DNA from 2 places in the Pseudomonas sp. AC247 genome. Region 1 is predicted to be linked to the other one. Evidence: riboswitches for the same ligand, from Rfam matches in the RefSeq annotation. Region 1 holds a riboswitch; the other holds the start of a gene.
The links. Region 1 has a riboswitch for manganese ahead of ACZZ0B_RS02065 (TMEM165/GDT1 family protein). Riboswitches for the same ligand answer to the same signal wherever they lie in the genome.

Region 1 (4,413 bases):
ACACGCCTGGCCGATTATCAGAAAGCCGTCGGCGCAGGTCGCTGGCAGCAAGCCAAACAGTTCTGCCTGCTCGACTATCCGATCGTTGAACTACAAGGCAAAACCCTCGGTTTGCTCGGTCATGGCGAACTCGGCGGTGCCGTGGCGCGACTGGCCGAAGCCTTCGGCATGCGCGTGTTGCTCGGGCAGCTTCCCGGTCGCCCTGCCCGCCCGGATCGCTTGCCGCTGGATGAATTGCTGCCGCAAATTGACGCCCTCACCCTGCACTGCCCGCTCAACGAACACACTCGCCACTTCATCGGTGCGCGCGAGCTGGCGTCGATGAAACCCGGCGCGTTCGTGGTCAACACCGCGCGTGGCGGCCTGATCGATGAGCAGGCGCTGGCCGATGCCCTGCGCAACGGTCACCTCGGCGGCGCGGCCACCGATGTGCTGAGTGTCGAGCCACCGACTCAAGGCAATCCGCTGCTGGCCGCCGACATTCCGCGTCTGATCGTCACGCCGCACAACGCTTGGGGCAGCGTCGAAGCGCGGCAGCGCATCGTCGGCCAATTGACCGAAAACGCTCAGGCGTTCTTCAGCGCTAAGGCGCTGCGGGTCGTCAGTTGATAAACTGCGGCACTTTTTTTTGAGGAGCAGTTATGGATCCGCGCAGTGAAGTACTGCTTCGTCAGCCCGAGTTGTTTCAAGGATCGTTGTTGCTCGCCGGTTTGCCCGCCGATGATTTGCTCGGGCGCTTGCCCAATGCGTTCGGCTGGTGCTGGCATGCCGGCGATCAAGCGGCGCTGGACGCCCGTTTCGAAGGTCGCAGCCATTTCGGCGTGAATGTCCCGGAGCGTGAGTTCGACAGCGCGGTGGTGTTCTTGCCCAAGTCCAAGGACCTGACCGATTACATCCTCAATGCCGTGGCTTCGCGTCTGGCTGGGCGCGAAGTGTTTCTGGTCGGGGAAAAGCGCAGCGGCATCGAAGGCGCCTCCAAACAGCTCAACCCGTTCGGCAAGCCACGCAAGCTCGACAGCGCGCGGCACTGCCAACTCTGGCAAGTGACCGTGGCCAATGCCCCTGAAGCGAAATCCCTGGAAAGCCTGGCGCAGACTTATGAATTGCCACTGGCTGAAGGCCCGTTGAAAGTCATCAGCCTGCCGGGCGTGTTCAGCCACGGCCGACTGGATCGCGGCAGCGCTTTGTTGCTGGAGCATCTGGACAAGTTGCCGAGCGGCCATCTGCTCGATTTCGGTTGCGGTGCCGGTGTGTTGGGCGCTGCGGTCAAACGTCGCTATCCGCACAATCAGGTGACGTTGCTCGACGTCGATGCGTTTGCTGCTGCCAGCAGTCGCTTGACCTTGGCCGCCAACGGTCTGGAAGCCGAGGTGCTGACCGGTGACGGTATCGATGCGGCGCCGATGGGGTTGAACGCGATTCTGAGCAACCCGCCGTTCCATGTCGGCGTGCACACCGATTATTTCGCTACCGAGAACTTGCTGCGAAAAGCGGCCAAACATCTGAAAAACGGCGGCGAACTGCGCTTGGTCGCCAACAGCTTTCTCAAGTATCAACCGCTGATCGAGGAGCATCTGGGCGTGTGTGCGATCAAGGCCGAAGGCAATGGTTTCCGCATCTACCGGGCCAAGCGCGGCTAGAACTTCTTTCAAAAAAGAGGCTTGCTCAATCGGATTTGCCTAGGCAGAATCCGCTCCGTCCTAGGGGAGTAGTCTCCCACGAGCGCCAAGCTCGTCCGGCATACGTCAACATACTTGATCCTCAGATCATGGCGTATGCGACCCAAGCGTCCGCAGCAGACGGATCGCAGGGTTTGACAAGACCTATGACACGCACACCTTACCCGGGGCGGGAAGGCTGTACGTGTCATAGCCGTGTCGACCCGCCCCTTAGGAAAATCCTGATGCTGGACTCGTTACTCGTTCCCACCGCAATCGTTGCCTTGGCCGAAATCGGCGACAAGACGCAACTGCTCGCGCTGATTCTCGCCGCTCGCTTCCGCAAACCCTGGCCGATCATTGCCGGTATTGTCGCCGCGACCCTGGCCAACCACGCAGCAGCCGGCGCGGTCGGCGCCTGGTTCGGCAGTTTCTTCTCAGACTCGGTCCTGCACTGGATTCTCGCCGCAAGCTTCACGGCCACCGCGCTGTGGACACTGGTCCCGGACAAAATGGACGACGATGAAACCAGCACCGCACGCAAGTTCGGGCCGTTCCTGACCACGCTGATCGCGTTTTTCCTGGCTGAAATGGGTGACAAGACTCAGGTCGCGACGGTGATGCTCGCCGCGCAATACCCGGAACTGTGGCTGGTGATTATCGGGACGACGGCGGGCATGTTGATTGCCAACGTGCCGGTGGTGTTGGCGGGTAATTTTGCTGCCGACAAATTGCCGCTGACCTTGATCCGTCGCCTGGCGGCTTCGGCGTTCATGATTCTGGCAATTGTGGCGGTGTACAAGGCGATGCAGAGCAGCGGCTGGGTTTAACCCCCGTCTACTGAACCACCCAAAACCTGTGGTGAGGGGATTTATCCCCGATGGGGCGCGAAGCGCCCCCAAACCTGCTGCCTCAGAGTGTCAGACATAACGCATTTGCAGGTTTTGGGGCTGCTTCGCAGCCCATCGGGGATAAATCCCCTCGCCACAACAGCCCTCTCAACCTGAAGAATCGTTGTGTCCTTCGACTCTTAGGACTTCGGGGCTTGTTCGTACAGCGGCATGACTTTTGGAATCGCCGCCTGCAGCGAAGCGATCCGGCTGGCCGACGCCGGGTGAGTGCTCATGAACTCCGGCGGCGAACCTTCCGAGGCCTTGCTCATCTTGTTCCACAAGGTGATCGCGGCGTTCGGGTTGTAGCCGGCACGAGCAGCCAGTTCCAGACCAATCAGGTCGGCTTCGTTTTCGTTGGCGCGGCTGTTCGGCAGGGTCATGCCGTAGTTGGCCACGGTGTCGGCCAGCGCCAGACTGTCCTGACCCAGACCAAGCAATGCGCCTGCGCCCTGCTTGGCCATTTCAATCCCGTACGCCTTGGACATCGCTTCACGACCGTGCTCGCGCAGGGCGTGGGCGATTTCATGGCCCATGACCGCGGCGATTTCATCGTCGGTGAGTTTCAGGCTGTCGATCAGCCCGGTGTAGAAAATGATCTTGCCGCCAGGCCCGCAGTTGGCGTTGAGTTCGTCACTCTTGATCAGATTGACTTCCCACTGCCATTGCGCGGCATCCGGGCGGAAGTTAGGCGCCTGGGCGATCAAACGGTTGGCAATCGCCTGAACCCGCTTGGCCTCAGGGCTGGTCTTGTCCAGCACACCTTTGCTGGACGCCTCGCCGACGGTCTTCTGATACGACTGGGCATACATCTGGTCGACCTCTTGCGAGGACAGCATGCTGAACATGTACTGCTTGCGCTCCACCCCCACGGCGCCGCCGCTGGTGGTGTTGACCGACTGACAACCGGCCAGCAACAGCGCTGCGCTCAGTGCACTTACAACCAATGTCTTGTTCATTCAAAAGCTCCCTGAAAACCTGTCGCGTATCCTAGGCGGGTAATTGTATCGGCGCCAGATACAACGGACGTGTTGTAGCGACTTTCAGATATTTCCCACCGCGGCTGTCGTAAAAAATTCACGCCACCGACCAGCCCACAACAACTGCGGCACGCAGTGATCCATTTGCGACATGCTCTGCCAATTCCACCCTGCCACGCTCATGGCGCCCTGCCCGCTGCCGATACATCACCGCAGACGTCCTCTTGCGTGCGGAGCTCCCATGAAGTTCAAGTCGATCCAGTTTTCCGTCGCCGCCCTGGCCGGCGCCATTGTGCTCAGCGTGGTGGCGGCGCTGGTGCTGTATGCGCTGTTTGCCGGCGCCCGCACCCAGGAGATGGTGCAGCAGCGCACCCAGGCGCAGTTCGAGCAAGTCATCGAACAACGCCTGACTTCTCTGGCGCAAACCCAGGTCAGCCAGATCCAGCGCGAGCTCGAAGCGCCGCTGCTGATTGCCGGCGGCCTGGTACGGGTCAACGCCCTGCTCGGCACGCCGGGCGCCGATGGTCAGCCGCGCGTGAATGTCAGCCGCGAACAACTGATCAGCCTGATCAAAGAGAACGTCGAAAAGAACCCGAAGATCCTCGGCACCTACATCGGCTGGGAGAAAAACGCCCTCGATCAGAATGACGCGGCTTACGTCGGCACCGGCGTGGTCGGCATCGATGCGGCCAACGGGCGCTTTCTGCCATGGTGGTTCCGCAATGACGACGGCACGCTGGGCCTGGACAAACTGGCCGACGTCGATGACCAGAAAGTCCTCTCCACCGGCGTGCGCGCCAGCGAGTACTACCTGTGCTCGAAAGAGAGCAAAAAGTCCTGCGTGATCGATCCGGCACCGTACAAGGTCGGCGACAAGATCGTCAT
Region 2 (4,413 bases), 1.7 Mb from region 1:
GTTATTCATGACCAAAAAACGCAGGGCATTCGACGACAGCTTCAAGCTGCAAGTCGTGAAGATGATCAAGGATCAGGGGCTAACCGTTACGCAGGTTTGCCAAGATTTGAACATTGGTGAGACAGCCGTTCGACGCTGGGTTCAACAGTACGAGGCAGAGCAACTGGGGCAGGCCGGAATCGGCAAGCCATTGACGGCAGAGCAACAGCGCATCCGGCAATTGGAACAGGAAAATCGCCAGCTCAAGATGGATAACGACATCTTAAAAAAGGCTACGGCCTTCTTTGCCCGCGAGCTGAAGTAAGGTATCGACTGGTTCGGCAGCTGCAACAGAAGGCCTACTCAGTGACACATGTCTGTCGGTTACTGAGCATCAGTCGCTCGGGCTTCTATGAGTCGCAAAAGCGTGCTGATGCGCCCGTCCGGCAGAGTTGTCCTGTCGTTGTGCAACTCAAGGCGTCTTTTGCCGAGAGTGGTGGCTGCTACGGCAGCCGGCCCTTGCGCGACGCTTTGCGCGGCAAAGGCCTGTCTGTTGGGCTGTATAAAATCCGCCGTTTGATGCGTGCCAATGGGCTACGTTCGGCTTGGAAGCGCAAGTTTGTGCACACGACCGATAGCAATCATGATCTGCCGATTGCCGAAAATGTACTGAGCCGAAAATTTGATCCGGCGGCGCCAAACAAGGCTTGGGTGGCAGACATCACCTACATCCGCACCCGCAGTGGCTGGCTGTATCTGGCCGTGGTGTTGGACTTGTTTTCACGCAAGATCGTGGGCTGGTCGATGGCTCCGAACATGCCGGCAGAGCTGGTGTGCACTGCGATGCAACTGGCCATCGCACAGCGCCAACCGCCGCCAGGCCTGATTGCCCACTCGGATCGTGGCAGCCAATACGCGAGTGCAACTTACAGAGAGTTACTGGCAAGAAACGACATGCAGCAGAGCATGAGCCGTAAAGGTAATTGCTGGGACAATGCGGTGATGGAACGCTTCTTCCTGAGCTTGAAAATGGAGCGGGTATGGCGACGTGACTACGCCAATCATACCGAAGCGATCCGCGACATCACCGAGTACATCGTTGGGTATTACAACAACGAACGGCTTCACTCGAAACTGGGATATCTGCCACCGACAGTCTATGAGCGGGCGATGGCGTCAAAACCACCTATCGAGGTGTCCGGAATTAGTTGACCACTGCACTTGATGATGACGGGGCGGCAGCCAGCCAGTGGAAAAACTCTAAACCGCCCACCTTCTCGCCGCCAATTACTGGTGGATGCCTAAACTGTGGTGAGGGGATTTATCCCCGATGAGCTGCGCAGAAGCGCTGTTTTTGGGGGCGCTTCGCACCCCGTCGGGGATGAATCCCCTCACCACAGGGTTTGTGTTCACTCGTCTATGGTGTCGCCTTGATGATGACGGGGCGGCAGCCAGCCAGTGGGAAAACTCTAAACCGCCCACCTTCTCCCCACCAATTACTGGTGGATGCCTCACCACAGGGGTTTGCGTGTTCAGGAGGGATTGAGGGTTTTTGACGAAATTTTCATGTGTGCCCGCCTAAAATCGCGCACCTCGTTGGGGAGTAGCCTGTTTCCGCGCCATGCGGATGCGTTCGTATCAACATTCTCGGCAACATGCCGTGGTGCGAACACCTTTTGGTTGGTGAGACCGACGACACATCCATGCCTGAAGTCGGGCGTGTGGTTGTGTCGTTGACTCATAGCCCGACTGGAAGTACCCCCCGTGAATCCTGTTTCCCTCATATTCCTCGCCCTGGCCATGTCCACGGATGCGTTCGCCGCCGCCATCGGCAAAGGCTCAAGCCTGCACAAACCGCGCTTGAGCGAAGCCCTGCGCACCGGCTTGATCTTCGGCGTGATCGAAGCCATCACCCCCATCATCGGCTGGCTGATCGGTCAGGCCGCGACCCGTTGGGTAGCGGAATGGGATCACTGGATCGCCTTCACCCTGCTGGTCATCCTCGGCCTGCACATGATCTACAACGGCCTGAAGCACGAAGAAGAGCAAGAAGAGAAACCCGGCTCGCACTCCTTCCTGATCCTCGCGGTCACCGCATTTGCCACCAGCATCGACGCCCTCGCCGTGGGCGTAGGCCTGGCGTTTGTCGACGTGAATATCTGGGTGGCGGCAACAGCCATTGGCCTGGCGACCATGACCATGGTGACCCTCGGCGTGATGCTCGGCCGGGTGTTGGGCGCGGTCGTCGGCAAGCGTGCCGAAATCGTCGGCGGTGTCGTGTTGATGATCGTCGGTGCGACGATTTTGTATGAGCACCTGTCGGTCTGAGACTAACCGTGCAGCAACGCCACCAGTGCTAACGCGTTGCCTGTCGCTGCACCACTGGCAGTGTTGTCGAAAATGCACCAGGTCGCGACGCCATGCGTATCGGCAGCCTGCAAGCCTTGGGCGAGCCTTTGCAGATAAGCGACCTCGTAGGCACTGTGATAAAGGCGCGGTGAACCGTGCAGCCGCCAATAACGGATGCCCTGCCAGCCGGACGGTGAAGCATCACTGCTGAGGCGCGAAGGATCGACCGCTGCCTGAGCGATCCGATAAGCCATCAGCAATGGTTCGGCACTCACCCACGACTCGTGACGCGGTTCCAGGACAACGGCGCCGTCGAAGCGCTGACGCAACGTCTTGAAGAATGCCTCGCTACTGGCCGCATCAAACGCCAGTGACGGCGGCAGTTGCAGCAATAGACAACCCAACCGATCACCCAAACCACTGCACTGCGACAGAAACTCATCGAGCGCATCTTCGCAGTCCAGTAAACGGCGCTCATGGCTGATCTGTTTGGGGATTTTTACCGAAAAGCGAAACCCTTCCGGCACCGAGTCGGCCCAGCGCTCATAAGTGGAGCGGCGATGCGGACGATAGAACGAGCTGTTGATTTCCACGCTGTTGAGTCGCGCGGCGTAGCGTTGCAGGTGCGTGCCGTCAGCCGGAAATTCCGGCCAATGCTCACGCCCCAGGCTCCAGCCCGCACAACCAATGAAAATCACCCAAATACCCTCAGTTTCAAATACCCCTGTAGGAGCTGCCGAAGGCTGCGATCTGTTGATCTTAAAAACAACATCAAGAGATCGCAGCCTTCGGCAGCTCCTACAGGGGGGGTGAGTGTTGAGTTTATTTTTTGCCGGGGAGTACCGAGCCGAGTACTTGCTTGGCGGTTTGCATCAGAATTCCCGCTTCGTCCGGATCGCCCTTGAGCAGTGTCGTGGCGAATTTCTTCGCCTGCTCAAGCTTGATGTGTGGCGGCAGCGGCGGCACGTTAGGGTCGGTCTTGAATTCGATCAGCACCGGTACGTCCGAAGCCAACGCCTGCTCCCACGCGCCGGCAACATCCTCTTCGCGATCCACGAAAATGCCTTTCAGGCCAATGGAAATGGCAAAGAGGTGATAAGGCACGTCCGGAATACTTTGCGACGCTTCGAATTTCGGATCGCCCTCCATCACCCGCTGCTCCCACGTGACCTGATTAAGGTCCTCGTTGTTGAACACTGCACAGATCCATTTCGGGCTCGCCCACTGCCGCCAGTATTTGGCGACGGTGATCAGCTCGGCCATGTTGTTCATCTGCATCGCGCCGTCGCCCACCAGCGCAATCACCGAGCGCTCCGGGTAGGCGAATTTCGCGGCGATCGCATAAGGCACAGCGGCGCCCATCGACGCCAGCCCACCGGACAACGAGCACTGCATGCCACGGCGGATTTTCAGGTCGCGGGCAAACCAGTTCGCGCAGGAGCCAGAGTCGCTGGTGATGATCGCTTGCTCGGGCAAACGCGGCGACAGCTCATACACCACCCTTTGCGGGTTGACCGGGTCAGCCTTGGCCATGGCGCGTTTTTCCAGGGTTTTCTCCCAGCTGCCGCGCCAGCCTTCAACTTTCTTGCGCCACTTGTTCGAGGTTTTCTGTTCGAGCAGCGGCAACAAGGCGTTGAGGGTTTCGGCGGCGTCGCCGACCAGATTGACCTCCATCGGGTAGCGCAGGCTGAGCATGTCGGGTTGCAAATCGATCTGCACGCCGCGCGCCTGCCCTTCTTTGGGCAGAAACTCGGCATACGGGAAACCCGAACCGATCATCAGCAAGGTGTCGCATTCGGTCATCAACTTGTAGCTGGGCTCGGTGCCGAGCAGGCCAATGCTGCCGGTCACCCACGGCAAATCATCCGGCAGCGCCGCTTTACCGAGTAGCGCCTTGGCGACGCCGGCGCCGAGTTTTTCCGCCACGGCGATCACTTCATCGTTTGCCTGCAACGCGCCCGCACCGACCAGAATCGCAACCTTTTCGCCCGCGTTCAAAACGTCTGCCGCACGCTGCAAATCCGCCTCGTAAGGCAGCACTTTCGGTTTGCTATAACCGACGCCGGAATGCGCGGTGCCATGCGC

Region 2: another riboswitch for manganese. It lies ahead of mntP (manganese efflux pump MntP); the one in region 1 lies ahead of ACZZ0B_RS02065 (TMEM165/GDT1 family protein).

Annotation. Positions count from the first base shown of each region.
Region 1 is NZ_OZ409829.1:416,847-421,259, reverse strand. It holds gene ACZZ0B_RS02075 (2-hydroxyacid dehydrogenase) at 1-609, shown strand, start outside; gene ACZZ0B_RS02070 (class I SAM-dependent methyltransferase) at 642-1,640, shown strand; yybP-ykoY riboswitch at 1,691-1,815, shown strand; gene ACZZ0B_RS02065 (TMEM165/GDT1 family protein) at 1,904-2,488, shown strand; gene ACZZ0B_RS02060 (M48 family metallopeptidase) at 2,689-3,507, opposite strand; gene ACZZ0B_RS02055 (methyl-accepting chemotaxis protein) at 3,770-4,413, shown strand, end outside.
Region 2 is NZ_OZ409829.1:2,083,001-2,087,413, reverse strand. It holds one part of gene ACZZ0B_RS09745 (IS3 family transposase) at 8-272, shown strand; one part of gene ACZZ0B_RS09745 (IS3 family transposase) at 272-1,191, shown strand; yybP-ykoY riboswitch at 1,566-1,736, shown strand; gene mntP (manganese efflux pump MntP) at 1,744-2,307, shown strand; gene ACZZ0B_RS09735 (DUF72 domain-containing protein) at 2,310-3,026, opposite strand; gene ACZZ0B_RS09730 (thiamine pyrophosphate-requiring protein) at 3,151-4,413, opposite strand, start outside.